2 regions of the Leptospira barantonii genome follow, and region 2 is predicted to be linked to the other one. Evidence: riboswitches for the same ligand, from Rfam matches in the RefSeq annotation. Region 2 holds a riboswitch; the other holds the start of a gene.

Region 1 (15,643 bases), on a different contig from region 2:
TCCGTCGAAGGAAGGAAGTGAAAAATCGGAAAGGATGATATCTGGCTCGCTTGTTTTGAATTCCTGGACCAATTCTTCTTTGGTTTGAATTTGTTTATACGAAAAGTCCAAACCGCTCGCACTGATTTGACGGATCATCAGACCCAAATCGTTCGGGTTGTCCTCAATACAGATGATGTAAACTTTTCTCTGAATCATAGTATGCTTTTGTTCATTAGAATCCAATAAAATCCGATTTCGCTCGCAACGTCGCTGAACTTTCCGAACTCGAGAGGTTTGACCACATAGCTGTTCACTCCCAGTCTGTAACTCTCCACTATGTCTTTTTCCTCGGCGGAGGAGGTGAGAATGACCACGGGGAGCATCTTCGTTCTTTCTTCGCTTCTTACTTTTCGAAGGACTTCGATCCCGTCGACCTTCGGCATCTTTAGATCCAAAAGAATCAGAGAAGGAACGTGAGAAGGGTCCCGATCCGCATAACGTCCGGTTGCATAAAGATATTCTAATGCTTCTTCTCCGTCTCGAACGAGTTTGACCTGATTGCTGAGGTTGTGTTTTTTAAGACTTCGTAGTGTGAGTTCCGAATCCTGAGGATTGTCCTCCGCGTAAAGGATCGAAATCAGATTGTCTTCAAATTTATCCATGATTCTCGTGAACTCCCAGAGTAAAATAAAAACAAGCGCCCTCGTTCGGTTTACCTTCTCCCCAAACTCTACCATCGTGTTTTTCAATGACTCTTTTTACGATCGCAAGGCCGACTCCGGTTCCTTCGAATTGATCGGCGTGATGCAATCTTTGAAAGATGTTGAAAAGTTTGTGTTGGTATTTCATATCGAAACCGGCTCCGTTGTCCTTTACGAAGAATACGGTTTCTCCGTCGTTTTGATACGAACCGATCTCTACCTTCGGGGAATCTTTTTTATTGGAATATTTAAACGCGTTCGAAACGAGATTGAATAGAAGTTGTTTGAGAAGACCGGAATCGGCCTTCGTGTGCGGAAGATCACCCACGATCGTTTCCATCTTCGACTCCGGATAATAGTTCGTAACTTCTTCGAGAATTTTTTCGGCCATGGACTTCATATTCACGACTGAGAACGCGATTTCCCTTCTTCCCAAACGGGAATATTCGAGAAGGTCGTCTATGAGTTGGCCCATGTTTTCCGAATTCTGAATGACTATGTTGAGAATTCTTCTTCCTTCCTCTCCGAGATCGTTTCCGTGATCCTCCATTAGAATTTTAGAAAATCCTGATATACCTCGGATCGGCGCGCGAAGGTCGTGCGAAACGGAATACGAAAACGCTTCAAGATCCTTATTCGATCTTTCCAGTTGTTCGGAATGGGTTTTTAGATTTTTGTTCGATTCTTCCACGGCGTCTTCAGCCGCTCTTCTACGTTTGCTTTCTCTGTAGATAAGCCAGTTCTGAAGAATGATAAACGAAAGATTCAAAACGATTCCGGAAAAAACGAACGCGGTCGCGATCGTCAGATTCTGTTCCGATTTTTTTTTGCGGATCGAAAGAAGCGCGGCTTCTTCTTTTTTCATATCTCTCAGTATGGTTTTTATTTTTTCGGTGAGAGGAATTCCCTGAGGAGAACGAAAGGGCATCACATAACTTTGAATCGAGGTTCTTTGTCTTTTTACGACTTGGTTTTCCAGATAAAGAATCTTTTCGTCGATCAAAGGACGAACTGTGCTGATCTTTTGCTGTTGTTCCGCGTTGTCCTTGGTCAGGTTGTCGACTTTGTTCAGCCGTTCGTAGATTTCGTTTTTTGTTTCGTAAAAATTCTTTAGAAAATAAGGATCCGTAAAAAGGATATAACCCCGGATGATGGAATGCATTTCGCTGAACGCGGATAAGGTTTCTTCGAGGCTGATGACAACTTCCTGGGTATGAGTTTCCCATTCTTTCAGTTCCGCAGATTGTCGGAGTCCGTAAAACGAGGCTCCCGCGATAATCGCGTTTAAAGCGACAATAACGCTCAGTCCGAAGACGATGTTCTTTTCAATCGCACTTTTCAAAACAACCTCAAAAATCGAGATAACGTTTATCGTTTATAAACTTAAAAATAGCAAGAAAATCTTAGGATTCCCGCTCGGAAACGTGGCAATTATATTCCATTTTTTCCAAATCGGGCAAGAATTTATTTCAAAGCGGAAGGGAAGTCCTGCGTGTTTTTTTATTTTTCGAAGGAAAGGGCCATCATATCGCCTTGGTCCAAAAGTTTGACCGCGGGGTCCGCTACGTATTTTAGAGTTCTGTAAAGCGCGGAGGCGTTCTTTTTTGCGGTAAGTCCGCTTCCGTATGTGATGTGTTTTTTCTTTTTGAGTCCGAGAGACGCGCAGAGTTTTACGATTCCCGATAAGGAATAGTAGTATAAATGTTCGGGAACGTTCAGATATCTCCAGGACGGTCCTTGCAATTTTGCTAAAATTCCCCAGCGGCAGGTCGAAAGAATGATTCTTCCTCCGGGTTTCAGATGTGTATAAATCTTTTCTAATGTTTCTTTGGGTTTATGAAGATGTTCTATGGAAGCCCAGAGGGTGATCAGATCGAACTTCTCTTCCCGTTTCGGTTTCCATTCGAGAAAATCCAGTTGTTCCACTTTGAGATTCAGTTTTTCCTTCGCGAACTTCACGGGCGCTTCCGCGATGTCCATTCCGTACGAATCCCAACCTCTGCGTTGCATATAATCCACGAAATAACCGGCCGCACAACCCACGTCGAGACATCGTTTTTCGGAGGACAAGGATTCTTCCCAAACGTTGAAATCCAAATCCTTTAAGTTGAGTCCGAACACTCTGGAGATTTCGTTTCTGATTCCGTCCGAAAAATAGTTATCGTAACCCCGGTCGCTTCGTTTTAAAAAATATTCTTCCGAATAATAAGAAGCCACTTCTTCGGAAGAGGGCTGAGGACTTACTTGCACGAGCGCACAACGTTTGCATCGAACGATATGAAAGAGTTCGTTCTTATGATTGGATTTGGAAAAAAGAGGTTCGAACTCGAACGAACCGCAGGTGTTGCAGGGGATTCTTTCCATTCTATGATTCTTATCGGGCGGGGTCGCGATTCCTTTGATAGAAATTCTGCTTTACGAGGATCTTCTCGTTGAAACTCATGAAAGGACATGAACCGAAACGTAATTCTTACCATTCTATCCGCTTTTCTTCTTTTTTCATCCGCGCTTATCGCGGATTCTCAGGCGAATACGACGATTAAAATCAAGTCCGTGGGCGACATGGTGCCCGGAACGAATTTTCCGGAACCTTTGAACATTCAGGATCCAAGATCCTTTTTGTTCGGTAAGGTGGAGAATCATCTGAAAGGCGCTGACATTCTTTTCGGAAACTTTGAAAGTACTCTTACCAATTATCCGAACACTTCCAAGGATACTTCGAGAAGAATGATCTTCGCGTTTAGAACTCCTCCTTCTTATGCGAAGGTTTTGAAGGACGTAGGTTTCGATATTTTAAGCATTGCTAATAATCATTCCTTGGATTTTCACCAGCAGGGTTTCGACGATACTCAGAAAAATCTTTCCGACGCGGGGATTCGTTATACGGGTAAGAAGGGAATGATCACGTATATGAACGTGAAGAACGTTTCGATCGCGTGGATCGGATTCTCCCATTTGAAGTCGCATAACAACGTGAACGAAATCGAAGAGGGAGTTGAGCTCGTTAAGGAAGCGAAGAAAAAAGCCCAACTCGTTTTTATTTCCTTTCACGGCGGAGCGGAAGGCGGTCCCGCTCTTCACGTAAAAAATCAGATGGAACGTTTTTACGGAGAATACAGAGGCAACCTTGTCGAGTTCAGTCATTCTCTCATCGACGCGGGGGCGGATCTTGTGATCGGTCACGGTCCTCATTTGGTGCGCGCGATGGAATTGTATAAGGGAAGATTGATCGCGTACTCGCTCGGAAACTTTATGGGTTATAGAGCGTTATCTTCCAAAGGAATGGTCGGTTATTCCCTCGTTCTCGAAACGGAAGTGGATTCGCAAGGCAAGTTTGTAAAAGGAAAAATCATTCCTTTGCAACTCGACTCGGCTTCGATCCCCGAATACGATCCCGAAAAGAAAACCATCGACTTGATGAAGAAGCTGACCCGGGAAGATTTCCCCGGCAAAGGCCCTAAAATTTCCGAAGACGGAACCATTCTTCCTTGAGATTGATCTTGCTCGCCTGATCCCTCTCGGAAAACCTGGAACGGAAACTTGTACGTCCTCTTTTTCGAGAGGAAGGGAATCCGGTTTAAGTCCGGAGCTGAACCCGCAGCTGTAATCGCCGTAAAGGATTTCGCAATCAACCCACTGCGTTTTTTCGCGGGAAGGGAGCGAAATCGGCGAAAGCCAGAAAACCTGACAAGTTAATACAAACTGATGGGACTTTCGGGAGTTAAGGTCGGGTTTGAGAATGGCACCCAAAAAATACATTCGAAGATTAGAATATTCTTTTTTCCTGTTTCTCCTTATCATCCGGGGTTTATCCGCGCAGGACGATCGTAATAAGAATTCCGTAACGACCGAACCTACACAAAAAGCGGAAACGGTTCAAGTTGTCGGAAAGGTTTCCGATTCCGGTTCCCAAAATTTCAGATCCAATCCGAGCGGTTTTCAATCCGCGATCAAACTCGACGAAACTTCGGCGCGTTATACGTCTTTGCCGGAGGTTTTGGAAAGAGAAGCCGGGCTTCGCGTCCGGTCCTTCGGAGGTTTGGGTTCTTATTCCACTCTTTCGATTCGAGGAACGAATCCGAATCAATCCAGAATCTACTTGGACGGAATTCCGTTGAACAACTCCCAGGGCGGAGAAGTCAATCTCGCCGATCTTCCTTTCGATAGCTTGGAAAGTGTGGAAGTTTATAGATCTGGGAATCCGATCGGATTTTCCGGTTCCGCGATCGGAGGTTCGGTCAACTTGGTTACGAGAAAGGATTCGGGAAAGCCGCGCACTCGGATCAATCTGGGCGGTGGTTCGTTTAACACGGGAAAGGCGAGCGTTTCGCATACCGGGACCTACAACGGAATCGGAGCCAGCTTTTTGGCGCTCGGGGAAAAATCGGATCAGAATTTCTCCTTTAAAAACGATCACGGCACGGTCGTATTAAACACGTTAGACGACACGATCGACAGAAGAAAAAACGCCGCATTTGAAAGGGCCGCATTGTTCGGAACTCTGAAATACCAGATCGGAAAAACCGAACTCAAATTGTTAAACGACTTCAATCATAGAATCCACGGACTTCCCGGACCGGGTTCCAATCAAACCAATCAGGTTCACAGAAAATACGATCGATATACCGGTTCGTTTGCGACGGACACGAAGGGTTTGTTCACCGATTCCTTTCGATTGGAAACGAGAAGTTTTTATACCGCGGCCAAGGACGATCTTTTCGATCCGGGTTCGGAGTTTTCCAAAGGAACGCCGAACGCGAGAGCGGAGATTCGTCAGACCGGAATTCAAGTGATGCCGACTTTGTATCTTACGGATTATTACCAGATCATTCGCGGGTTTGCTTCCTTGGAAAAAGAATCCTTCGATCGAGAGAGGCTGACTCCGTCCAATGTTATAGGAAGAGTGGAACCTCTCAAAGAGCGTACCTATTCTTCCTTTCGATTGGAGGACGAGGTGAGGCTTTGGAACGCGAAAGTTCTTTTGATTCCCTCCGTGACCTGGGATCATTACAAGGATCGTTTTCCTTCGGAAGAGCCCTGGTATCGAAGACAGGATCCTCTTGCGAGCGATCAGAAAAAAACCGCATTCACAAATCCTAAATTCGGTTTTGTATGGAAGTTGTTCGAAAAGGAAACCTGGGATCTTCAGTTTCAAGCGAACGTTTCGAAACAGTATAGAATTCCTTCTTTCTTGGAAATGTTCGGCGAACAGGGAAGTATCATCGCCAATCCGAATCTGAAACCGGAACAAAGCGGAAACGGTGACGCGGGTTTTGTCATGAAGTCGGATCATTCTTTCCTGAAAACGAAAACGAGCGTTTCATATTTTTCAAAAGACATCAAGGATATGATCTTGTTTCTTCCGAACTCTCAGTTCACCTTAAGACCGGAGAATGTGGACTCGGCGAGAATTAGAGGATTAGAATTTTCTCATAGAGAGGATTGGAAATACGGGATTAAGTTTTTGTTCAACTATACGTATCAAGAGGCGATCAACAATTCTTCGTCTCCGTATCTGCACGGGAAAATTCTTCCCTTAAGACCGAGACATGAGTTTTCGAGCACTCTTTCCTGGAAGGGAAAACGATTGGAAACCGGGATCGAACTTTTGTATATAGGCGCGGTGTTTCGGGATAGAACGAACGAATACATCAATTACATTCCCGCGAGACAGATCTGGAATTATTTTTTCACCTGGGTTCTTTATTCCGAGCCCGGAGAGTTTACGAAGGACGCCTCGGGCAATCCGAAAGAATCCGCTCCTTCGAAAGAATTTCTTCTCACCTTCGAAGTGAAGAATTTTACGGATAAAAGAGTCTCGGACCTGATCGGTTATCCGCTTCCGGGAAGAAGCTGGTATGCCACTTTGAGCATGAGGTTTTGAAATGAGATCAAAACTTAAGATTATTATTTTATTCTTTTTTTTGAATGTGTTTTGCAGAGACATTGAAAGACCTTCTTTTTTAAGTCTTCTTTTGACCCAGAATTCTCCCGGAAACATCGGAGTCGTTACGACCGATTTCGGCGGGGGCGGACGGTTTAAGGTAGTCAATCCTTCTCTTCTTTACAGTTATCCGGGTTTGACTCCGATTCATTCGGACGCCGTGGCGCGTTTTGGACTCGGAAGGGTCTACGTTTTAAACAGACTCAATCGGGACAGCATTCAAGTTTTGGAACCTAACTACGGTTTTGTGACCATCGCTGAACTTTCCCTCGGTTTAAAAGTGAATCCGGTCGACATGGAATTTGCGAGCGCGTCCAAAGCGTACGTGAGTCTTTACGGTTCCAATCGTTTGTTGATCGTAGATCCGACGTATTTGACGATCACGGGTTCGATCGATCTCGGAGGTTATGCCGAAACGTTTTCGACCGGCGGCGCTCCGGACGGAATTCCCGAGATGAACGGTTTGAAGATCGTGGGCGATTCTCTTTTTGTTTGTTTGGAAAGATTGGATCGAAACGATCCTTCCGGATATTTTCCACCTAACACGACTTCGTTGTTGTTGGAGATCGACATCAGGACGGATAAGGTTGTGGGAAATTATACGTTTCCGAGTTCCAATCCCGTGAGCAAACCACAGCTCGTGGATCTTTTCGGAGAACCGCATCTTGTGGTCGCAACTCCCGCGAGAATGGGTTTTCAGAGTCAGATCGACGGAGGAGTGAGCGCATTTCGCTTATCAACACGTTCTTTTGTTTCTCGTTTTCTTTATTCGGAAACCGTAGCCGGCGGGGATATTCTTACGGTTCAGATAAAATCGGATTCGGTGGGTTACGTTTCCGTTTTAGACGCGGGTTTTACAAAAACCTTGCAGGTGTTCAATCCGAGTTCCGGAGAAAAAATTTCCACTCTTCTCACCATTCCTTCGAGTTATGACGCGAGTCTTTCGAGCATTCTTCTTGCCTCGGATAAGATTTTATATGTGGGGAACACTCAGTTTCAACAGCCGGGTGTGACCATGTTCGATACGGAACGGGGGAACGCGCTTTTGACTCCGAATCCGATCTCGGTGGATCTTCAGCCGTACGATATTATCGAATTGAAATAAACTTTTCCCTCTCGCGCAGCGTCGTTCTTTCGAATCGTTTTATGAAATTCGAATCAAGAATTCTCTTGAATTTTTTTCAAAAACGGGATTTAATCCTCTCTCAAAAAGCGACGGTGATCTCTATGCAGGAAATCTTTCAGGCGATAGCAAGCGGGCAAACGGCCAAAGTGATCGGTCTTCTAAAAAGAGATCCCGGTCTTTTTCAATGTGTAACGGAAGAAGGGATCACTCCGATTTTATTTTCCGTTTATTACGGAAAATTAGATATTTCTAAAGAGATTTACGAGCTGAGTACGAATCGGAATCTTTTTGAAGCCGCGGCTCTCGGCGATTTGGAAGAAACAAAACGCATTGTCGCCGCTTCTCACGAAACGATCAATACTCTTTCCCAAGACGGTTGGTCCGCCTTACATCTCGCGGCTTACTTCGGTCATCTGGAGATCGTAAAATTTTTGGTTTCGGCCGGAGCGGATTTGAGTCTTACGTCCAAGAGTAAACTTTCCTATGGGAACACGGCTTTGCATTCCGCGGTAGCCACCGGAAAAAAATCGATCGTGGAAATTCTTCTGGAAAAAGGAGCGGATGCGAACGCTCTTCAAAATCCGGGCGCGATCACACCCTTACATATCGCCGCGAGTAGGTCCGGAAGTATCGAAATCATTCAACTTCTTTTAAAAAAAGGCGCGGACAAAAAGAGAATGAGTTCCGATGAACAAACTCCTTACGAAATCGCATTAGAAAAAGGGAATGCGGTCGAAGCCAAGGCTCTGGAAGTTTGATTCGACATTCCGGTTGACGCAGGTGCGACAAAGATAAACATTGTTTCGACTTAAGGAGAATTGAATATGGAGACCATCAGTTTCAACATTTCCATCCACGCCGACGTAAAGACGGTTTGGAACAAGATGCTCGAGGATAAAACGTATCGGATCTGGACCAAAGAATTTCACGAGGGTTCTTATTACGAAGGAACTTGGGAAAAGGGAACGGAAATCCGTTTTGTCGGGCCCGACGACGACGGAAATCTTCAAGGAATGTTCAGCAAGGTTCAGGAGAATATTCCGAATCAATTCATTTCCATTCTCCATGTGGGTTTGATCGTAAACGGAGTCGTCGATACCGAAAGCGAAGCGGTCAAACAATGGGCGCCTTCCTTTGAAAACTACACCTTTCAAGAAGAATCGAAAGGAAACACAAAGCTGACCGTGGAGATGCAGATCGCGGAAGAATACAAAGAAATGTTCCAAGACATGTGGCCCCGCGCTTTGAAAGCCTTAAAGACTCTCTGCGAAACCGGCTAAACGGTAAATTCTCCCCTTTTTTAAACTCAGACCTCCCGAAATAATTTATTCAACAAAACGGTTTAATAATTGACAGTCCTTGTTCCGAGGAAAAATATTCAACTAAATGGTTGGATTGTTAAATAAGGAACAAAAACTGGATCGGGTCTTTGCGGCCCTTTCCGACAGCTCAAGAAGAAAGATGCTCGCGCGTTTGCGAAAACGTCCTTTGACGATCTCGGAACTCGCAGAACCTTTTTCCATGTCATTTGCGGGCGTGGCCAAACATATCGACGTGCTTACGGGAGCCGGACTTGTACAAAAGATTCGAGATCCCGAAGACGGCCGCAGTTTTCGTTTGAAACTTCAAAATCGAACTCTTGACGAAGCTTCCGAATGGCTTGCGTATCATCGGGAGTTTTGGACAAACAAACTCGACAAACTGGAATCTTTTATAGAGGAACAAGATCATGATCACGGAAGTTCTAAGAGTAGAAAAAAAAATTAACGCGGAACCGACTCGATTGTTCAAAGCCTGGTTGAACGCGGACGCATTCTCGAGTTGGTTTTTACCGGACGAAGAAATCACGATTGGAACCGTGACCATGGATCCGAAACCGGGCGGTAAGTTTTTGATCAACATGCATCTTGACGGAAAAATTCTTCCTCACGAAGGAGAATATCATGTTATCGAAGAACCCGTTAAACTCGTTTTCACTTGGAGATCGGAAGCGACCGAATGGAGAGACACGTTGGTCACCGTTACTTTTACCGAATTGTTAAGCGACATGAAAAATTCTTCCCAAAGTAAGAATTCAAAACCGCAAACGCTCATAACGTTGGTTCACGAACGTCTTGAGAACGACGAGGAAATCAAATCGCATACCTACGGTTGGACGAGTATTCTTGAGGGATTGGAACGATGGCAAAAATCTCAAAAGTAAATCGAGTCTTTATGGATTGAACAAAGTAAAAAAGCAACGAAGCAGGAGAGAAAAATATATGAACGGAATCTATCACAAGATCGGAATTCGCGCGGGGGCTACGGAGGTCTTACGCGCGCTTACGACACAAGCGGGTCTTGCGGGTTGGTGGACCGAACAAGTCGGAGGAACGTTCGCGGGGGGATATTCCAAAGCGGGTGAATCGATTTATTTTGATTTCGGAATCGCGGGAATCGAAATGAAAGTGAAGGAACAAATTCCCGATCGAGTTCTTTGGGAATGTACAACCGGTCCTGAAGATTGGATCGGTTCTCAGATCGATTTTCAATTGAGCGCCGCGAACACTCCGAAGGGAGAACCGATCACTTTGATTCATTTTCGTCATCAAGATTGGAAGAACGAAAGCGATTTTACGGCGCATTGCAGTATGAAATGGGCGGTGTTTCTTCTCAGTTTAAAAAGTCTTGTGGAAGCGGGGAAGGGCCAACCGGCTCCGAACGATTTTAAGATCGACGATCTGAATTGAAAGATCATAGAGAAATACGCGCGGCGTTTAAGAAAACGTCGCGCGGTTGTATTCAAAATTTAGAATGTGTTTCTTACTTTGAACGTTATGAGAAAAATCCGAATTTTTGTTTTCTTGATTCTCTTCCTCTGCGTTGCACTGGACGCGGAATCGAAAAACAAACTCGATGAAAAAGAATTTCAAAGTCTCGTCATAACCGTTTTGGCAAAACGCCTTCCTCAAACCAAAATTCGCAAAGCCGACGACAAAACTGCCGTATATATAAATGAAATTGAATATAGTTTATCGAATTTATATAGACTGTATCAAACTTCGACCGGCAACGATGAGGAATTGATTTTCAATCATTTCGAAAAATCGATTCGAATGGCCGAGGATCAACCTAAGTCCGCGTTGTCTTGGGAAAAGGCCAAAACGATTCTCATGCCTCAAATCATTCGTCAAGAATACGCAAAAGAGAATCGAATCTTTTCAGGAAGAATTTTCGGAAGCGACTTAGTCGTTTCGTATGTTTTGAACTATAAGGAAGGCTATCGATACGTTCTGGAAGAAAATCAAACTTCTTGGAACGTTTCGGAAGAGGAGCTCTTTCGAAACGCGGTCGATAACTTGGATCGGATCAGTCGAAACGTGAAGTTCCTAAAAGTGAACTCCGGAATTCTTGCAATCCGTATGCAGGATTCGTATGACGCTTCGCGGATTCTTTTGCCCAAGCTCAGGGAACGAATCGCAAAACGATTGGGAAACGACTTTGAATTCGCATTACCAAAACGTGATTTTCTAATCTGTTGGAGTAGGTCCTTGCCCCAGGACGTGAAGAAAGGTTTGGCGGAACAGGTCGATTTGGACTTTCAGTCTGGAGCCTATTCGATTTCGAAAGAGGTTTTTGTGGGGAATAAGGAAGGGATTCGGGGGAAGTGAGGAAGGGGAGAAGAAGGTGTTGGACTCGCCGTTACGCACGATTGGGAAGCGTTGCGGGTGCAGTTTGGTCGCAGGGATTTCTCAACTTCGTTGAGAACTTTCGGTAGTGCTTCGCTACCTCAAGTTGTCTCGCTCTCTATGGATCGCTCGACATGTATCTACCGGGACTCGCCGTTACGCACTCTTTCATCCTGAAAGAGTTTGCTCCACGGCGTCTCGAACTTGCCTCGCTACATCCTGTCGCTCGGTCGCGTTCATTACGCTTCCTACGGGGCGCTATGAACGCTTTCAAGTTCTCGCTTCGAGTCCGATATCGATTGCAGTTGGATTTCTTTGCTTCTTATGGGGCGCAATGTATCTACCGGGACTCGAACCCGGACCCCAGGCTCCGGAGGCCTGTACTCTATCCGTTGAGCTATAGATACGTTTACAAGTGAGTCTTTTGAAGAGGCTCGGGCTGTCAAATGCAAATCCTGAAGACCGACTTATGGGATAGGAAAGTCCTTGAAAAAGGAATCGGGTCTGAAATCGTCTTCCTAAAGATAGAGGTTGAGATGAAGGTTTCGTTTCTGAAAGAGGGGGGAGTTCTGTCCCTTCGTAAAATTGTTTCCGTATTTATTTTCGTTTTGGTATTAGGGATTCTTTCCCCGGCATTTAGCGTCAGTGAAGAGGAAGAAGAGAGACTTTTAGAAAAGGCTCTTCTGGAAAGTGCGGTAACTCCCGGCCAAAAACAAGCGATCGCGAATTATCTCAGAGCGACCGCGGTTGCGAAAAGAACCAGAGCCGCCGAACTCAGAGAATTGGCTCAGCTTTCTCACGGTGAAAAGTTTCTTCAGGCGAAAGTCCGCAAAGAAAAACTTTACAAAATGGCGGATTCTTTGGATCGTCAAGCCGATCGTCACGAAGCGGCTCTCAAAGAATTCCAAATCGAAAGCCACTAAATTCAAAAATTCTAATTTAGTTTTCGATTCTTTTCAAAAGAATCTCCAGACATTCCGAAACGATTTGATCAGGACCTTTTTCTCCGTCGATACGAATCGTTTCTTTGGGAAGAATTCTCTCATAAGCGGAATGGATTTTTTGAAGTTGGGATAGTGTTTCGAATCTTTCCTTGTCTTCCTTTCTTCTTTCCAGTCTTTCGAGTGCGATCTCGGGTTTTAAATCCAGATAAAACAAAACGTCCGGCGTTTTGAAATTTCTTTCCAAATTCTTTTCCAAAATCGTTTCGGGTGATAAGTCCTCTCCGCTTTGATACGCCGCGGTGGAATACATATATCGATCGAGTAAAACGTTCTTACCGGATTCAAGAGAAGGAAGAATGTTTTGTTTCAACGATTCTTCCCGATCGTTTAAGAACGCTTCGATCTGTTCCTTTCTGCCGAGTTCGATTTCTCCCCTCAAGAATTTTCTGAGATACTTTCCGGTTTCCAAGTTCGTCGGTTCGGTGAAACCGACGGAGGAAATTCCCCGCGCGGAAAGTTTTTCGGTCATGGATTTGCAAAGTGTGGATTTGCCGCTTCCGTCGATTCCTTCAAACACGATAAAGAAAGGTTTTTTGTTCTTCATTCCGAGGTTTCCAATTCAATTCTTGACAGGGAAGAATTTTTGAGAAATCATTCTTCTATTACCTACATGGATTCTTTCGGAAGGGAAGAATCCAACGAAAAAACTTCCACTATGAAATATAAATTTTCGATTCTGAAATTTCTCCTTTTGATTCTTATCCTCGAATTCTTTTTTGATTTTTGTTCCTCGTCCGTTTCGACTCAGACGCAGGCCGCTAATCTCGACCCCGAACAGGAGCTGGAGCGCGAACTCGGTTTGGAAGAAATTCCGATCGATCCCAAATCTTCCAAACTTCATTCCAAGGACAAGATCCGAGTTCATCACGTTTTCGAAGAGGTCTATCCCACTTCTTCCGCGAGTTCGGTTTCCATTTTCACCGAAAAGACCGTTAAGTCCTCGGCGATTCATCACAAGGGAGGTCATCTTTCCGAAAAGATTTTGGTTACTCTCGGCAACGGAATCGTTTTCAATAAACAAGGTTACATTCTCACCAACGCACACGTGATCAAATCGCACGATCATCTTGTGGTTAAGGTGAAATCGGGCAAAGCATACGAAGCGATCGTCATCGGTATGGATAAAAGAATCGATTTAGCGATTTTGCAAGTAACTCCGGACGAGGATATCGTTCCCGTCGAGAAGTTGGATTACTACACTCACCAAAGGGGAGAGGCCGCGATTCTGAAATACATCAATCTAAAAATTCAGATTCGAAAAAACCGAGAGGCCAAATCGAAATCCAAAGTGAAAACTTCCGCTTAAGATCGTTCTTCGTTTTGTACGATTTAATTGGAAACTCTTTCCGGATGGAACGGTCTAAAAGTCGAAGACGGAAGGATTCTCCCTTTCGTCCCAATCCAATTCTTAAACCGATGTATGCCTTCATGAGACTTGCTTCCAAATCCAACTTGACAGTCGGAGAAGCGAGTCGATCCTTTCAGGTACGATCGGAAATTCGTTTTCAAAGGGATAGAATTCAATGAAAAACATGGAAAAACTGAAGTATGTTGCGGTCGTTAGCGTTTCACTTCTACTAGGCGCATTTTTATCTCCCGTGATGTTTTGCGGAACCGGTCAGAACAGTCCCTTGTTTCTGAACGCGAAGGGCGACAAGGAGCCGAGCGCGGCGACTCGTCAAGCGATCACGATTCAACAAGCCTTCGAAGAAGTTTATCAAACCGCTTCTCCGAGTGTGGTTTCCATCGCGACCGAAAGAATTCAAAACGTTCCGGTTCATCCCTTCGGCGATCCGTTCTTCGACCAATTTTTCGGAAGAGGTCAGGCTCAAGGCGGAAGGGTGATGAAACAAAAACAAACCGGTCTCGGTTCGGGTATCATTCTCAATACGCAAGGTTATATTCTTACCAACGAACACGTAGTTCGCTCCATGGATAAACTTACCGTTCGTTTGAAAACCGGTAAGACATACAACGCGGAACTCGTAGGTTCCGATGCGGTGATCGACTTGGCTCTTTTAAAAATCAAACCGGATACGGAATTGATTCCGATCGAACTCGGAGATTCTTCCGCTGTGAAAGTGGGGGATTGGGCGATTGCAATCGGCGCTCCTCTCGGTTACGAACAATCTTTGACCGCGGGAATCGTAAGCGCCGTGGGTAGAACCGGAATCGATAACAGCGGCGTTCATTATCTACAAACGGACGCTTCCATCAACCAAGGAAATTCCGGAGGACCGCTTCTCGACATCAACGGTCGAGTGATCGGTATCAATCGTATGATCGCTTCGCAAAGCGGCGGTTCGGTAGGAATCGGATTCGCCATTCCGATTAACGAAGCAAAGGCGATCATGGAAGAGTTAAAAACCACCGGTAAGGTCAAACGTCCCGCGAAACCTTTACTTGGTATTCGAGTGGATTATCTTCAAGAAGAAGACGCCAAACACTTGAAAATTACGGGTGGTGCGGTTGTCGTAGAAATCGTGAACGGTTCTCCGGCGGATCGAGCCGGAATTCAATTGATGGATGTGATCACGGAAATTTCGGGAACCAAAATCAATACACCGGAAGAAGTCGTCAGCACCGTGGAAAAAAGCAAACCCGGAGATCGTATCACGGTTACGATTCTACGTCAGGGAAACGTTTCCAGAATTTCGATCCAACTCAAAGAAAGACCGAACTGATTGTCCAAATCCCACACACTCAATCCTGAAGAAGAATTCGAAGAAGAGTCGGGCTTACGTCCTTCTCTTCTTTCCGAGTTTATAGGCCAGAAAGAAGTTCTTGATAACCTAAGCGTTTACGTTCAAGCCGCTAAGAATCGAAAACGCGCGCTCGATCACGTTCTCATCTCCGGTCCTCCCGGTCTTGGTAAAACTACTTTGGCCGGAATCATTTCCAACGAACTCGGAACCAGACTTACGATCACATCCGCTCCCGTAATTACCAAGGGTGCGGATCTGGCTCGTCTTCTTACGAGTATGGGGGAGAATGAAATTCTTTTTATAGACGAGATTCATACACTTCACAAAAAACTCGAAGAGATTCTTTATCCGGCGATGGAGAATTATATGATCGATCTCGTAATCGGCGAAGGGGTCACCGCGCAGATGGTTCAGATTCCTTTGAAACCGTTTACTCTTGTGGGCGCGACTACAAGAAGCGGGCTCATCAGCGAACCTCTCAAAAGCCGTTTCGGAATTCAACTTCGTCTCGAT
Region 2 (15,643 bases):
GGCAATGTCGGATTGGAAGCCCAATGTACGTGAACATAAGAAGCGAGAATCGAACGAGTTTGATAACCTTCTTCGGTGACTTCGTTGCCCCTTCTTCTTCGGAGTTTATACGCGAATTCAAATCCTTGCGACGCGGATGTTTTCGGTTCAAAGTCGGAATAACGAAATTGATGACCTCTGAATCTAAGCCCGGCTTCTCCAAAGATCGTCTTTGTTTCCGTGACTACTTCCACGTATCCGAGCGCTTTGAGTTTTTCTCCCATCTTTACCTTTCCCGGAATCAGACCGAGCATGGAAAATATTTCTCCGTTCACCCGTTCGATCTCGTCGGAAAGATACATTAGACCCCCACATTCAGCGTATATGGGTTTATTGTTATATGCGAATTTACGAATGTCGCTTAACATCGGACTGTTTGAGCAAAGGGACTCCGCGAACAGCTCGGGATAACCTCCCCCAAAATAGAGTCCGTCCACATCGGGAATTTTGGAGTCGGCGATCGGTGAAAAAAAGATCAGTTCCGCTCCGGCTTCCTTCAGTCGCATTAAATTCTCTTCATAATAAAAATGAAATGCGTTATCCAAGGCGACTCCGATCCTGCATCGGGTAGCGTCCGATTTTCGCGATGGCGCAGGAACATTGATCTTGGGAGCGGAATCTGCGATTTTTAGTACGGAATCGATCTCCAACCATTCTTCCCCTAAGTTTCCCCAAAAATGAAAACGATCCTCGGACAGGTTTTCTTCGGATGCGGAATACAATCCCAAATGTCTTTCCGGAAATGATTGTTCCGGATGTTTTGAAAATCCGCCGAGTATCGGGACCTCGTTCGAAGCGTCTTTTAAAAGTTGAATGTGAGATTTACTTCCGATAAAATTCGTAAAGGCTCCCGCGATACGAAGTTCGGGATCAAACGCATTCAAACCTTTTAATATTGCAGAAACCGTTCTCGCCATCCCGCCCGCGTCCACGACCGCGATCACCGGAGCGTTCAACCACTTTGCGATCTCCGCGGTCGAACCGGCTTCCGAATTCGGCGAGTGACCGTCGAACAAACCCATCACCCCTTCGATGATCGCGATGTCTGCGTTATGACACGCTTGATGGAATGTGTTGAGGACGGATTCTTTTCCCATCAACCAGCCGTCCAAGTTGTGACAGGTTTTACCGGTGGCGCGGGCGTGATAGGTCGGATCTAAGTAATCGGGCCCACATTTGAACGTTGCGACTGCAAGTCCCCTTTTTTGAAGCGCTTGAGTGATCGCCAGAACGATCGTCGTTTTTCCGACACCGCTTCCCGTACCGGCAACAACGATCCTTGGAATATCGATGGAGACGTCGGAATCGTTCAATACATTCATTAAAAGTCGATTCCTTTCTGAGCGGGAATTCCGCTTTGATACGGATGTTTTTTGACCTCGATCACGCTGACTAGATCCGCGTACTCGGTAATGAGTTCGGGGCAGTTTCTTCCGGTGATTACGACGTGTACGTGTGCGGGTCTTTGTTTGAGCGTTTGTAGAATTTCTTCCGGGCTCAACCATCCGTAATGGAAGGCATACGTGATCTCATCGAGTATTATAATATTATGATCTCCTGTTAGGATCATTTCAGAGGAACGAACCCAAGCCTCCTTTGCGGCTTGTTTATCCTTATCCAAATCGTCGGAGTCCCAGGTGAATCCCAAACCCATGACGTAAAAATCAAGTTCCGGAATCGTCTTTGCAAATTTCCGTTCACCCGTTTCCCATTTTCCTTTTAAGAATTGAACCACTCCACATTTCATTCCTCTTCCCAGAGCACGAAACACGATTCCGAGTGCGGCGGTGGTTTTTCCTTTGCCGTTTCCCGTGTTTACGATCACGAGACCTCTTGTTTCTTTATTCGGAGACGAGCTCATCGGTTTCGCTTTGCCTTTCTGAATCCGTGGGAAAAATCGGCCGAGTAAAGTCTTGAATCCGCAAAATCGTGACAATCCAAAACCGGTCCGACGAATATGATCGCGGTCGATGAAATTTTTTCGGCCTTTACCCTTTCCGCGATATCACCTAACGTTCCAGTTAGAATTTTTTGTTCCGGCCAAGTTGCACGTTGCACCACGGCGACCGGGCATCGTTCTCCGTAAAAAGGGGTCAGTTGTTCCACGATCTTTCGGATATGAAGTACGCTTAAGAACAAGGTCAAAGTCGCGCCGGATTGGGCGAGAATTTCGAGTTTTTCCTTTTCAGGCATGGGTGTCCTTCCTTCGGCGCGGGTGATGATGACCGTTTGTGAAACTTCGGGCAAGGTTAATTCTTTCCCTAAGGCCGCAGCCGCGGCGGTAAACGAACTGACTCCGGGAACGATCTCGTAATCTATATTCAAAGAATCGAATCTTCTCATCTGTTCCGCGGTCGACCCGAAGATGGATGGATCGCCCGTATGAACCCGAGCTACGTCCTGATCGTTTTCTTTTGCGCGGAGTATCACTTCCAAAATTCCATCCAAGGTCATATTCGAAGAATCTAATACGATCGCGTCCTTTCTCGCTCTTTCAATGACCGCGATCGGAACCAATGAACCCGTGTAAAGAACGACCGGACAGGTTTCTACGAGTTTAGCCCCTTTGACCGTGATCAATTCCGGATCTCCCGGTCCGGCGCCGATGATATATACTTTCATATCGCATTTCTCATTAACATTTTAAGATTACACCTCTTACAAGAGTCCAAACGTCCGAGGGCATTGCGCCCAACCAGGAAATATCCGAATACTCGGTTCGATTTAGAACGAATTTTCCGCTTTCGGTTTTTGCATACGCGAGAAGCCTTTCGCTCACGGAAGAATTTCTATGGATTAAGAATTTATCATATATTTCACGAGGATGAATTTCGTTTTGCAGGATCATTCCGAATTCGAAATCGAGTTTTTGAACACGGTTCGAATCGATCACTTTCAATTCGGAATATCTTCCGCCGTAATCTCCGGGGTCCGCAAATCCGTAGTCTTCAAAACGCGTCGGAATCTTGAGTCTTCCCACGATATAAAATTTATCGGAACTCTTAAAAAGAATTCCTCCGCCAAGCCGACCGATGTACGCTAACGTGGAATTTTCCGGATTCACGGATTTAAAAGATCTCGCGGAATCTTGTTCTCGTATCTGAGAAAGTGTTTCTAACGCCTGAATCGCCGTCCGCGCGGAAGAATCAACGTTCTGTGTAAGGAACGTCTGGGAATCGATTTCATTTTCTGTTTGAGTTACAACGCCGTTCGGATTCTCTTCCGATTCGATGATGGAAGTGGAGGTCCGCACAAAGGCGCCTTGAATTTTGGTGATGTTCAACTGAATCGGAGTTTCCGAAGAATCGATTCTACTCTGAAGATCCCCCTCCGATCGAAGGGAAAATCCCCTTCTCTGCCCTTCTTTGACGCTTGCGTCATCCAGAGAATACTTGTTCGTGTATCCTCTTGGCGTAATCATAAAACCCTCGTATACGAACGTGTTTGTGGAACCTACGATTACCGTTGTGTTCATTCCAATTTCGTAATCTAAAAAATTATCCAAATCGGAAAGTTGGACGTTTTGTTGTCTTCGATACGCGCTTTTTACGAGTGCGACCGGAGTTGTCCCCGGACGATGTCGCTTAATAATCTTGGAAGCCTCGACGATTTGTCTTTGTCTTCTTCCCGATGCGGGATTGTAAAGAGTGATGACGAAGTCCCCTTTGGCCGCGCATTCCAAACGATTTTCGATCACGGACCAGGGAGTCAAAAGATCGGAAAGAGAAATTCTCGCCATGTCATGAACGAGAGGCGCGCCTACGAGAGAAGCACAGGAACTGTCCGCGGTCACGCCGGGAATCATCTTAACTTCGGGAGAATCGTTTCTCTTCCATCCGCTTTTTCTCAATACTTCGAAAACCAATCCGGCCATTCCGTAAACTCCGGCGTCTCCCGAAGAAATTAAAGTAACGATCTTTCCTTCTTTCGCGGATTCGACCGCGGCTTGAGCGCGGCCTACTTCTTCGGTCATTCCTGTCCTTGTCACTTGCTTCCCGACTAAGTGGTGTTTGACGAGACCTATGTAAGTCGCATAACCGATCACGAGATCGGCCTCTTGAATCGCATGTAATACTGCGGGGGTAATGTGCGCGTCGTTTCCCGGACCGATTCCGACGATGTTGAGTTTGCCTTTTTTCATTCTTCCTCCGTTACGGAGTTTTGAGAGTTTGAGGAAAATCTTGAAGGAAAGGGAATTCTTGAAATTGCGACGGTAAGATTTTTTCCGTCGACGCCTTCTTTGTATTTTTGTTTTGGAAGAAGTAAGGAGCCCGCTCCCGAAGCGAGAATGCTCGACGCTTCGCTTACGGACCTGGTTCCTACGAAATTTTTTACGACTTCGGACGGGGATTCGATTTCGGAAACACGATCCAATTCATCGGCGGTAAAAGTTTTGAATTCCCAGCCGTATTTTTTTGAGATTTGTAAAAAGGCTTCTTCGTGGCGTTTGAGATCCGCGCTTGCGATCGTTTTGACGCTTTGAACGGCCAACGCGTTGTCGCTTAATATTTTTAAAATTCCATTCTCCACCGTTTCAAAAGATACGTTTCGGTCGCATCCCAACCCCAAAACCAAAGATTTAGGACGGTATAATATTGAATTATTATAATGTTCTTGATTGTTTCGATTCAGATCCGTTCGATCCGTGGCGATCAGAAGAATTTCGTACTCGTTCGGATTTACATCCATTAAGGAAACAGAATATTCCACACCCTTCGGAAGGGATTTTTCCAAAGGCCACCAATTCGGTTCCCCGGTTTCCTGAACGAAGAGCACCTTGGTTTCGTTGACTACCGCCGCGCAACCTCTTGTAACGTTTCGATCCGGATGTTCCAAGGTCCAGCCGAGTTCTCGTCCGAGAATATCCACGGTTAAAGTTCCCGAAACGTCCGATGCGGTCGTGATCACCGCGGTGTTGGAAAGAGTTTTTGAGAGCCTTTCCGTAAAAAAGTTTCCCCGTCCTACGTGGCCCGATAAAACGCAGATCGAAAAGTTGGCTCGATCGTCCACGCAGACGACTGCGGGATCGACTTTTTTGTTCTTCAATAAGGGGGCGATCATTCGAACAACCGCGCCCACACTGATGATGAAGATATGACAGTCGTAATTCTGAAACGTTTCGTCTAACGTTTTATCCATCGGAAGAGAAAGAAGTTTCGAACCCGGCGGAGCCGAATCGATGAACTTAGGAGAAACAAAAAGGTCCACGTCTTCCCAGGCCTCGTGAATCTTTTTTGCGATCTCTAAGCCGTGTTTGGTGATTACAAAAACCGAATATGATTTCCTATTCTGCATCGATATTCTGTCCTCGAAGTACACCCTTACGTTTTCGAATGGAAAGAATCACCATCGAAAAGTAATCGCAGTTTTCGTTTTGAATCGTCTCTAAGTCTCTGACGATTCTTTGCCGATCCGTGGTTCCGTACGAAACATAACTCGCATTTGCAAGCAGGTCCAATTCTTTCAGCATGTCGACGAGTTGTGGAACGACCTGCCCGACCTTTGTAAGAACGATCGTATCGAAATTTTTTACGAGCTCCGGAAGGTCTTCGATTCCGTAGGTTCCGGGCACGACGCAGAAACGTTCTCTTCCGTCCGCGAGCGGGGTTTGTAACGCCGCCGGTATCGCCGTGATTGAAGATACTGCGGGAACGATTTCGACTTCGATTCCGGGCCAACGATCCTCGGCTTCTTCCAAAAGATAACTCCAAGAACTGTATACCGAAGGATCTCCTTGTGTTATGAATGCAACGTTATGCCCCTCTTCTAAACGTTTTCCGATTTCAAGAAATGCCTTATCCCAAGCGGGAATCAAAACCTCGGGGTCTTTGGTCATCGGGAAATGAAGAAACAATTTTTCTTGGGAAGAATTCTCCTTCACAACGGGAGAACAAACTCTCCAAGCGAAGGGTTCCAAGTGTTCGCTACTTTTAGGAATCGCCAACACATCGACGGAGTTTAAAACGTGAACCGCTCTAAGCGTGATTAAATCGGTAGCCCCCGGGCCGACTCCGACCCCGTAGAGTTTTCCGTAACGGTTTTTTTTCATGCGGAATAACCCTCCGGTTTTGTGACCTTAAAGATATGAATCGGATTCAAAGCTTCATAACGTAGATAATCCGCAAGAGGTTGTCCTCTCGATACGTTTAACAGAGTGACTTCCGGAACAAGAGCTAATTTTTTAAAACTGTGATAGGCTTCCGTGACGTTGTCCAAAGTGACCGCGTTGACGACCAAAGATCCTAAAGGAGAAAGTCTATTTAAGGATATTCGAATGATCTCATATAGATTTCCTTTGGAGCCTCCCACGAAAACACAATCCGGATCGGGAAGATTTTCCAAAACCTCGGGGGCCTTCCCCGGAACGACGTGCACGTTATCCGTTCTTTGTGAAAGGACGTTTTGTTTGCAGATTTCGATTCCTTCCGGATCGATTTCGATCGCATAAGACTTTCCATTTTTAGCGAGTTGTGCGGCCTCGATCGCGATCGATCCCGAACCGGCTCCTATGTCCCAGACGACGCTGTCGTCCCGAATTTCCAAAAACGCAATGGAAAGAATTCTAACTTCCTTTTTGGTGATCAGTCCTTTTTTCGGGATTCGTTTCGCGTAATTTTCTTCCGGAACGTTAGGCACAATCGGAGGCGCCTTTCTGTTTTGGGCGTTTCGGATCAGAATCAAAACGTTCAGAGGACTGATTTCCTGTTCTTCGCTTAACAAATTCAGTTCGAACTTACGGATTCTTTCGTTTCTTCCGCCTAAATTTTCGCAAACGAACGCGGTCCAATCCGTTTCCTCGTACGCTTTCATGTAGGATGCGATCGCCTGAGGATGGTTGATCTCGTCCGTAAACAAGGCGACCTTATTCAAAGATTGTAATTTAGTGATAAACCCCTCGATCGGTCTTCCGTGTAGGGATAAAATCTCTGCATCGTCCCATTTGATCCCCACTCTGGCGAACGCTTGTTGGATCGCGCTCGGGGCCGGAATAAAATCCACGTGTTCCAATCCGACCTTTTTACCGATTAGATTTCCGATTCCGAAAAATAAAGGATCTCCGGAAGCGAGAACACAAATCGTATGTTCCGCCGCGAGCTCGGCAATTCTTTCGGTGGCTTGTATTAGATTTCCCTTAAATACTATTTTTTCTCCGGCGAACTGCGGAAAAAAATCCAGATGTCTTTCTCCCCCCGCGAGGACCTGCGCTTTAGCGACCGCGTTCACCGCGATGCTCGACAACCCGGGACAACCTTCGTCGCCCATTCCGATTACGGTGACCGCCTTCATCGTTCTCCTCGTTTCGAGGACAAAAGAAGAAGAGCGTGTATGATCGCGACCGCGATCGTGCTGCCGCCTTTTCTTCCTCTGGTGAGAATGTAGGGCGTCGAGAATATATCAGAAGATTCTAATGTTAAAACCACTTCTTTGGATTCGATTGCGGAAACGAAACCGACCGGAACTCCGATGATTAAGGCGGGTTTGATTCCCTCTTCCCGGATCAATCTTTCGATTTCGAGAAGTGCGGTGGGCGCGTTTCCGACGGCGAGAATCGATCCATTCAGATATCCTAATGTTTTTGCTTTCTGAATCGATTCGATCGCTCTCGTGGAATTTTTTTCCTTAGCCCGTTCGATCACATCGGCGTCCGAAATAAAACCGTATGTTTTGCATCCGTAAGCTCCGAGTCTTTCCTGATTGAGTCCCGCGATGATCATATGAACGTCGCAGACGATCGGACATCCGTTGCGCAAGGCTTCTATACCCGAGTCGATTGCCTTGGGATGTATCTTTGTAATGTCCTTATACTCGAAGTCCGCGGTTGCGTGGATGATTCTTCGAACCACTTCCCATTCTTCTTTGGAAAAAGAATGCGGACCCGCTTCTTCGTCGATGATCGAAAAGGATTTGTCTTCGATTTCCCTTCCGAGGGTAGTCATCTGTCTCATGTCATTCATGTTCGGAGTTCTCTTCCTTTGTTTCTAATTCCTGCGAAAAATTTTCGCACTTGCCCAAAAGCGCTCCGTCGAAGTCGACCATATAACAGGAAATTCTCATATTCGTTCCCGCGTGTTTGGAGCAGTTTTTAGCCACGATCTCGCAAATGCGAGTGGTGATGATCTCGTATCCATTCGCTTTACAGACTTCTAATACGTGTCTCGCTGTGTTTGCGTTTTGGATTTCTTCCGCGATCGGTTCGGGAACGCCGATGGATCTCGCGATTTCGGATAACATTTTCGTATTAACGGAAGATCCGCCTCTGTGTGTCATCATCACACCGTCGGCCATCTTTGATAACTTACCGATCATCCCGACCACGATCACGTGACGAATCGATTCCTTTACGCTCGTTTTGATTCCGGTTCCGATAAAGTCCCCGACTTGTATAAAGGAAAGTTCATTCAAATTCGGTAATAGATCCATCGCGAACTTTTCGGATTTTCCTCCGGTGGTAAGAACGGTCGTATCGAGTCCGTATTCTTTCGCCATTTGGATCGCTTGAATCACGCTCGCCTTAAAAGCCGCCGTCGAATACGGTTTTACGATTCCGGTTGTACCTAAGATCGAAATACCGCCGATCAAACCGAGCCGTTCGTTCATCGTCTTTTTCGCCATTTCTTGGCCGCCTGGAACGCTGATTTCCACCTCGGCGCCGTTATACGAACTTCCTTCGAGTTCTTCCAAAATCATTTCACTGATGTTTTTACGCGGGACCGGATTGATCGCGGGTTCTCCCACATCCAAACCGAGCCCGGCCTTGGTGACGGTCGCGACTCCGTCTCCGCCTTTTAATATAATTTTACTTTCTTTTGTTAAGCGAACTCGGGCGGTTAACTCAGCTCCGTGTGTACAATCCGGATCGTCTCCCGCATCCTTGACGACGCTACAGATGGCCACCTCTCCTTCCAGTTCGCATCGTTTGACGGAAAACAAAACCTGTCTTTTGTTCGGAAGAGTGGTTTCGATTTCCAAAACGGGTTGTCTTTTTAAGAGAAGACGTGTGGCCGCCTTGGCCGCGGCCGCGGAACAAGCTCCCGTGGTGAATCCTTCTCTTAATTCCTTGGTAGCCATCGATGTCGCCTAACGTTTTACGGACTCCAACTGTCTGGGAGAATTGAAGAAGATTTCTGCGCCTATGTTTTCTTCGAGAACTCCTTTTGCTAAAAGGACATCCTTTACAATTCGGATTAATTTTCCGTCTCCCGCCAAAAAAGCGTTCGTTGGAAGAGCGGATGCATTCAATTCGTCCGTGAAAGAACAAAGACATTCCGCTTCCCTTTTTGGATCGTTGACCTTGGAGATCGGAATCACATTCAAAGAATTGAATCCTATCGGAAGTCCTTCCATGACGTCGCGAACCGGAAGAAATTCGGTTTCGCGGGAAACATACCAGATCACGCTCGTGTCTTTCAGTTTTTCGTTCCATCTCTGAGAATGGAGAATCGAAAATATCGCCGTGATTCCGGTGTCCGTCGCGACGAGAAGGGTCTTTCCTTCCCGGGGCCATTGTAAATTTCCGATAAATTTTCCCCAAGGACCCGAGAATTCGAGCTCGGAACCGATTGCAAGATTAGGAATATGCAAAGACGCTAATCCTTCTTTTACGGGCTGGACACAAATCTGAAATTCTCCCTGATATCGATCGGAGGAAAGAATGGAATATGCCCTTTTGATTTCCTTTCCGTCGTTCGTTTTAACGCCGGAATTGAAGATGACATACTGTCCTCCTAAAAAATCCAAAGGTCCGTCTAACGAAACAAAGGTGATCGTGGCCGAACCGTTGGTTCGAGTTACGTTTTTGATTCGCGCTTTTTTGGGAGGATTCGCCATATCGTTACGCCGGATAAATTTCGTGTACGAAATCGTGCATCTCTTCCAAATCTCGAAAAAGATTCTGAAAACCGAGAAGAGAATTCTTCAGTTCGAGTTCCACTTTTTTGGTGAGAATCAAAAGAGAACGATAGTAAGCCATCTTCGGATCGTCCTTCTTCGTTTTGGAAATCATCTCTTCGAGGTCGGTTAAGGAAGCCTCGTAGAACTTGATCAAGGATTCGAAATCCTTCGCTTCGGCTAAAGAACGAATCGGTCCCGGCGATTGTAACGCGTCTCCGATCTCCGCGCGTTCGTGTTGGATCGTCGTTTCGTCCTTGATTCCGATTACGTTCATCATTCCCAGTCTAAGTGCGGCCACTTCGTGACATGCCATCGTATTCTCCTAAAATTATTGCATGATGTTATCGACCAGTCTTGAAACAAGACGATCGTTAAACAGGTGTTCGGCGACGAGTTCTTCCGCGTCGCTTTCGTTGACTCTTTGATACCAGATTCCGTCCGGGTATACCACGACGGTCGGCCCCTCTCCGCATCTTCCCAAACAGGAACTTCTGGAAACTCGGAAGTCTGTTTGTCTTCCGTGTTTTTTGATCGAAGATCGGATCTTATTGATAAGCGAAATGCTTCCCTTGCTCGCGCAGTCCACGTTTTCGCATACGTAGATATGTTTTTTTAGATTTCTATGAGGGAATTCGTGGGGAGCCGCTTGTGTATGAGTTTCCAAATGTCTCATACTCCAAAGAAGAGAATCGAGTCCGCCCACTTTGTTTTTGAGTCCGGGAATGGAAACTCGATACTCGCAGTTGTCGCAAGGAAGTCTTTCTTTGCCGGACAATGCGGAAGAAATTCTTTCGTCCAAAATCGGAAACAAAATCGGATCGGGTCCGAAATGTCCCGCGGTGGTAATTTTAATCCAAGGATATTTTTCGGAATAGTCCTCGGCTATATGAGAAATCTTTTGTATTAGCTTTCCATCAAATAGGAAATAAGGAAGAATCAAGATCCGTTCCGGTCTGAGTTTTGCGGACATTTCCAGACTTTCGGGGAGCAGAGGTTTTGTGATTCCGATAAAACTCGGTTTTACGAAAAGGAAAGAATTCGCTTCCTCGAAAAAACGGACCGCTTTGTAGAATTCCCCGTTGGAATCGACGTCCGATGCGCCTCGCCCGACTACGATCACTCCGGTTTTGGATTGGGATTCCGCTCCGATTCTTTCGCCCGCTCGAATATTTAAAAGTTTTATGATATTCTCATGTACGTTCAAAGGCAGAGCCGATACGAATTCGTGATTCGGAAACTCCGCTTTTAAATCCGAAAGAATCAATGGGATGTCGTTTTTTACATGCCCGGACGCGAACAAAAACAAAGGAAAAATTAGAATTCTGGAATGTGTTTTCGCGAAATTTCGGAGAGATGTTTTTAGATCTGGCTCCGCAAGTTCCACGTAAGCGATTCTGATTTCGAATTCGGGTCTGGTCCGCGCGTATTCTTGAACAAAGGTTTCAAATTCAACGCCGGAGGAAACTTCTCTGCTTCCATGTCCTACGATGAGAATTCCGAAATCCTTCATTCTTTCTAAACCTTCCGTGTTTCCAGGGGAAACGGAACTTCTCGATTTTTTGCAATCGAATTCGAAATCAAAAAACCGATCGTAGACCAAAGAAAAAAATTTGCGATCGCACTTTTGATTCTAAATTCAACGAGCAGATCGTTCGGCACCGAAGTGGTTGTGGAATGTTTCGGAACACCCGGAATCCAAAATAAGAATGCGAAAAGAATTCCGAGAAGAAAAACGAATGCGATCGCGCTCGAAATTCTTCCCTTAAAAAAACGGTTTCGAATCCAAAACCAAAACGTCAAAGCCGCAGAAGACAAGAAGATGGATTGTAACCACCAGGCTTGTCGGAGTTCGAAATCCTCTTCGGAACCCGCCACTCCCGGAAGTTGGAGCGGAAGACCCAAAGAAGGAATCGCATAAAATACGATAAACCCGATTCCCGAAATCAAAAGCGACGGTTTCCAAACGGATTCAATCCATTCGAAAGTTAGAATATTCGTAAACTCTAACGAGCTATATCCGATCGCGCTCAGAACGCCGAATGCAAGACCTAAAAGAAGACAGCCGATCCAGGTCCAAACGTTTCGTTTTAGAGTTTCGAAATTTTCGTCTTGGATGTTCTGACTTGAATCGGAACCTTCGTTGGAAACAACGGCAGAATGGTGATGGTGTTTTTTTCCATCTACATGGGAATGCGAATGTGTTTTGGCTGAAGTTGTCGTGTTCGCGGACGCGGAAGAAACGTTCGCGTTTGTTTCGAAAACCTCCGCCTTTAAGATCATCGGAGTCACAAGGAATTGAAGTAGGATTCCATAAGCGACACCTGCGATCAAACCCGCCTTAGAACCTAAAACGAGTCGCTTGAAAAGATTCTCCCTCATTTTTAGTGACAGGGAAAACCGGTGGCGTGTCGTATATCGTGAAACGACGCGTGAAGTTCAGGCATCGGTTCCAAACCGACGATGTAAATTACGAACAAAGAAACAAAAACCAAGGAAACGGTAAGGATCGGATCCAAAGATATGGAAAGGCCCTTGCTCGTTTGCGAAGACGTGGAAACGGTACGCATAAGAATACTCCTCCTTTCAGAGTAAACTCCAAGACAAACAGACTATAAGCGTATCAATCCCTTAAGGATCTAACGCGTGTTATACGGTAATGTTCTATTTAAGCTACGGATCGCCTTACTTCCGAGGTCGAAACGTATCTTCAGGATTTTCATAGGGTCGTATTCTGACTTGAGATCTTCCTACTCGGCATGCCTTCCCAGGTTTATCACCCAGTGACTTAATATGCCTTTCGTCCCTCTTACAGCGGCGGATACCGTGACGGATTCTAACCGTCTTCCCACCGATGCGAAGCATCGATGAATCCCATGAAAATGGACTGTAAGTCCAGTCGCATTCTTAACGATTCTTTTGAAAAGAAGTTTTTTTAACCGAATTGCAAAATCTTTTAAAGCGAAGTTAAATCGAATCTACTTTAAGAAACGATGATTCTTCCCTTTTTCGAGTTGAAACGGAGTTCGTTCGGATCTATGATAAGAACGGTTCGAAGTTTTGGAATTTGTTTGCAGAGTTTTTACGGCGCTTTCCAAAGTACAAGTTCTTACAATCGAAACGCTTCTAAGAATCCTGCTTGACCCCTGAAAAAAAGAAACTTATACATTTCGCATGTTTTTTTTAGCGCAAGCCCGCCCGATTTTGGTATGGCCGGAATTTTCTTGGATACCGGTCATCAACGGAACCATATTCGTTGCGCTTCTGCTCGTTGCGGGATATTATCTCGAAAGACGTTTTCGGAATTCGATCGAACACCGCGCGAGTCTGAGAGCGAAAATTCTCAAGAAGCTACCGCTAACGTATATGAACGGAAGGGACGTGATTCAGATTCACGCCTTTTTGGATCACGTCGCGGTTTCGATTCTTCAAAAGATCGCGGATTCTCATTCCTGGTTTCAAGAAGTGTTTCTTCCGGAACTCGCGCTTTATCTCGCGCACCAAGGCGAACTCCCCGCTTGGAGAGACGCACTTATATTCAAAAGATTGCAACATCTTGTGCACGATCTCGGGCCTCATCCGAGGAAAATTCTTCCCGCTGTGTTTCTTACGGACGGAGACGAGGCCTTTCCGGGATTTTTGTATTCCGGTCCGCCTGGCCCGGACTTTGTTTCTAAAAGTCTTCATACGAAGGTGTTCACAAAAAAACTCTATCATTCGTTTCCGGTTGCAACGGGGGATAAGATTCACGTTTTATTTTCGGGAGACGACAAGGAATGGATTCGTTTCGACGCGAAGATTCTCAGTTTAAACGGAAATGATATGGGAATTCAAGTCGAGACCGTTCCCGAGAAGGACGCTGAAAAAACGAGGACTTGGGGCGGAATCCAAATGGGCGGGGTCGGAGGCGCGCAGGAAGACGTTTCGCTTCCCGATGAGTTTCAAGGAAGCCTTTCTCAAATTCTAAACTACGCCGCGATGGGCACTTCCGTTACTTCGGAGATACAAAAAAGGGTTCACGCGTTTAAGGAACATCCGGGTCTCGTACGCAAGGAACACAAACCCGAAGAGATACAAACCTTTATCGAACTTTACTCCGCTTGTTACGCGAGATACAGATCGGATATATCACCGATTCCTAAAGCGGTTCTTTTATTCTTATACTTTTTTTATATGGATGAGAATCTTCTTTCTCCCGCGAGAATCGTTCAGCTCTACGGAACCTTGGAGAAAATTCGAAGTTACTCACAGGATCCGTATCCGACCAATCACAAACTCGCGGTATATTTTTTACCGGAGTGGTTGGGTTTGATTCTTTCCGGAAAAAAAACTCCGTCTCGAAATCATCTCGCACAATCCTACGAACAAGTCAGAGCGTCTATGGTTCGTAAAACCGGAACGGACGATTACGCGGGCGACAGCGGGATCGAAGACTTACTTCATCTTCTCGATTGGGAATTGAGCAATCTTTTATACAACGGACTCATCGGAGTTTCGGCGAATCCGAATCTTGCGTATCCGATTCTTTCCGAGGATCAGATGTACGGAGAGACGGACGCGTTTCTCGTAACACCCGAAAAATTAAACGCGGTCGTGGATCACGTACATAAAATCGATAAACATCTTTTTTACAGACAGATCTCCTTCGAACCGGAACAAACTCCGGGCAAACCGGACCTTGCGATGAAGGAGATGGCTCCCGATTGTATCATTCTTCCCGTGTTCGGAAGCAGAGGGGTTCTTTGGCAAGAGATCACGTCGGGTCTGATGTCGAGAGGACGTCTTGTGTTTCCGCAGGTATTGAACGAAAACATGACTCTTGCGATCACAAGAACGTTAGGCGAATTCCGATGGGAAATCGAAAGAACCGTTCGAGGAAGAAAGTGGAAGGATTCTTCCCCGCCTTCTCTGACCTCGGAATATTATCTGTATCTGGAGAATTTTCGCAAGTCCCCCGCGCTCACACCGGACGCGAAAAAAAACATAGATCAACAACTTGTGAAGTATAGAAAAAATCTGAAGGACATGTTCGCGTCCGATTATTCGTATTGGATTCTTTTCGAATCGTCCGGGAAACTCAGACTCAATCGTGTTTCTAGGGATATTCTGAACCGTTATGTGCCTTTTTCTCCTCAGTTGCGCACCGAGTTGCAGAAGAATCCGATCCTTAAGGAATCCATGGATTCATTCGAAGCGAGAAAACGAAGATTGGTTTCGGGAATCAAAAAAAGATACAATCCTTACTTCCAAGCGGGAAACGTTCCGGTGGAAGTTTTGGAGACGATCCAGTTTTTCGAAGAAATGTAAGAATATTATAATAATCTTTCGAACGTGGAGATACGCCAATCCTTGGTTACGAAAAACTTGGAATGGCAGGCCGGACAACCGTAGTTCCCGGAACCTTGCACTTTTAAAAGATGAAAACAAATCGGACAATTGACGAGCACCGGAGAATTCTCCCCAAAGGAAGAAGTCTGGTTCGATTCGGTCGAGATTAAGTGGGATTTGGCGGAATCCCGATCGGAGAAAACCGGAATTTCATGAGCGCCCTGCGCGGAGATTTCGATTCCGTTCGGCACGGAACAAATCGCGAATTTGGATTGTGGAAAACGTTCCGGAAGTCGGTTTAATATCGAAGCGCCTTCTAACGTGGCGGATTCGAGCCCGCTCGCATCCAAAAGAATTTTGCGGGGAGAATCCGGAAGTTCCTCCAACT

Evidence for each region. Region 2 has a riboswitch for cobalamin ahead of CH367_RS11620 (CbtB domain-containing protein). Riboswitches for the same ligand answer to the same signal wherever they lie in the genome.
Region 1: another riboswitch for cobalamin. It lies ahead of CH367_RS04880 (TonB-dependent receptor plug domain-containing protein); the one in region 2 lies ahead of CH367_RS11620 (CbtB domain-containing protein).

What each region holds. Positions count from the first base shown of each region.
Region 1 covers NZ_NPDS01000002.1:36,340-51,982, forward strand. Annotated here, with positions in the region: gene CH367_RS04855 (hybrid sensor histidine kinase/response regulator) at 1-198, opposite strand, end outside; gene CH367_RS04860 (response regulator) at 195-644, opposite strand; gene CH367_RS04865 (sensor histidine kinase) at 637-2,040, opposite strand; gene CH367_RS04870 (class I SAM-dependent methyltransferase) at 2,184-3,047, opposite strand; gene CH367_RS04875 (CapA family protein) at 3,135-4,175, shown strand; cobalamin riboswitch at 4,208-4,389, shown strand; gene CH367_RS04880 (TonB-dependent receptor plug domain-containing protein) at 4,423-6,567, shown strand; gene CH367_RS04885 (YncE family protein) at 6,569-7,732, shown strand; gene CH367_RS04890 (ankyrin repeat domain-containing protein) at 7,855-8,511, shown strand; gene CH367_RS04895 (SRPBCC family protein) at 8,578-9,033, shown strand; gene CH367_RS04900 (ArsR/SmtB family transcription factor) at 9,140-9,520, shown strand; gene CH367_RS04905 (SRPBCC family protein) at 9,483-9,956, shown strand; gene CH367_RS04910 (SRPBCC family protein) at 10,015-10,482, shown strand; gene CH367_RS04915 (DUF1444 family protein) at 10,597-11,403, shown strand; tRNA gene CH367_RS04920 (tRNA-Arg) at 11,757-11,828, opposite strand; gene CH367_RS04925 (LIC10421/LIC12816 family protein) at 11,958-12,344, shown strand; gene tmk (dTMP kinase) at 12,361-12,969, opposite strand; gene CH367_RS04935 (trypsin-like peptidase domain-containing protein) at 13,036-13,731, shown strand; gene CH367_RS04940 (S1C family serine protease) at 13,949-15,109, shown strand; gene ruvB (Holliday junction branch migration DNA helicase RuvB) at 15,110-15,643, shown strand, end outside.
Region 2 covers NZ_NPDS01000004.1:312,112-327,754, reverse strand. Annotated here, with positions in the region: gene CH367_RS11685 (cobyrinic acid a,c-diamide synthase CobB) at 1-1,361, opposite strand, end outside; gene cobO (cob(I)yrinic acid a,c-diamide adenosyltransferase) at 1,361-1,900, opposite strand; gene cobM (precorrin-4 C(11)-methyltransferase) at 1,897-2,661, opposite strand; gene cobJ (precorrin-3B C(17)-methyltransferase) at 2,675-4,180, opposite strand; gene CH367_RS11665 (cobalt-precorrin 5A hydrolase) at 4,177-5,334, opposite strand; gene cobI (precorrin-2 C(20)-methyltransferase) at 5,324-6,088, opposite strand; gene cbiE (precorrin-6y C5,15-methyltransferase (decarboxylating) subunit CbiE) at 6,085-7,326, opposite strand; gene CH367_RS11650 (precorrin-8X methylmutase) at 7,323-7,994, opposite strand; gene CH367_RS11645 (cobalt-precorrin-5B (C(1))-methyltransferase) at 7,987-9,108, opposite strand; gene CH367_RS11640 (FAD-dependent oxidoreductase) at 9,118-9,867, opposite strand; gene CH367_RS11635 (DUF3209 family protein) at 9,872-10,243, opposite strand; gene CH367_RS11630 (CbiX/SirB N-terminal domain-containing protein) at 10,259-11,440, opposite strand; gene CH367_RS11625 (CbtA family protein) at 11,446-12,309, opposite strand; gene CH367_RS11620 (CbtB domain-containing protein) at 12,312-12,497, opposite strand; cobalamin riboswitch at 12,635-12,820, opposite strand; gene CH367_RS11615 (hypothetical protein) at 13,102-15,234, shown strand; gene CH367_RS11610 (STAS domain-containing protein) at 15,240-15,643, opposite strand, start outside.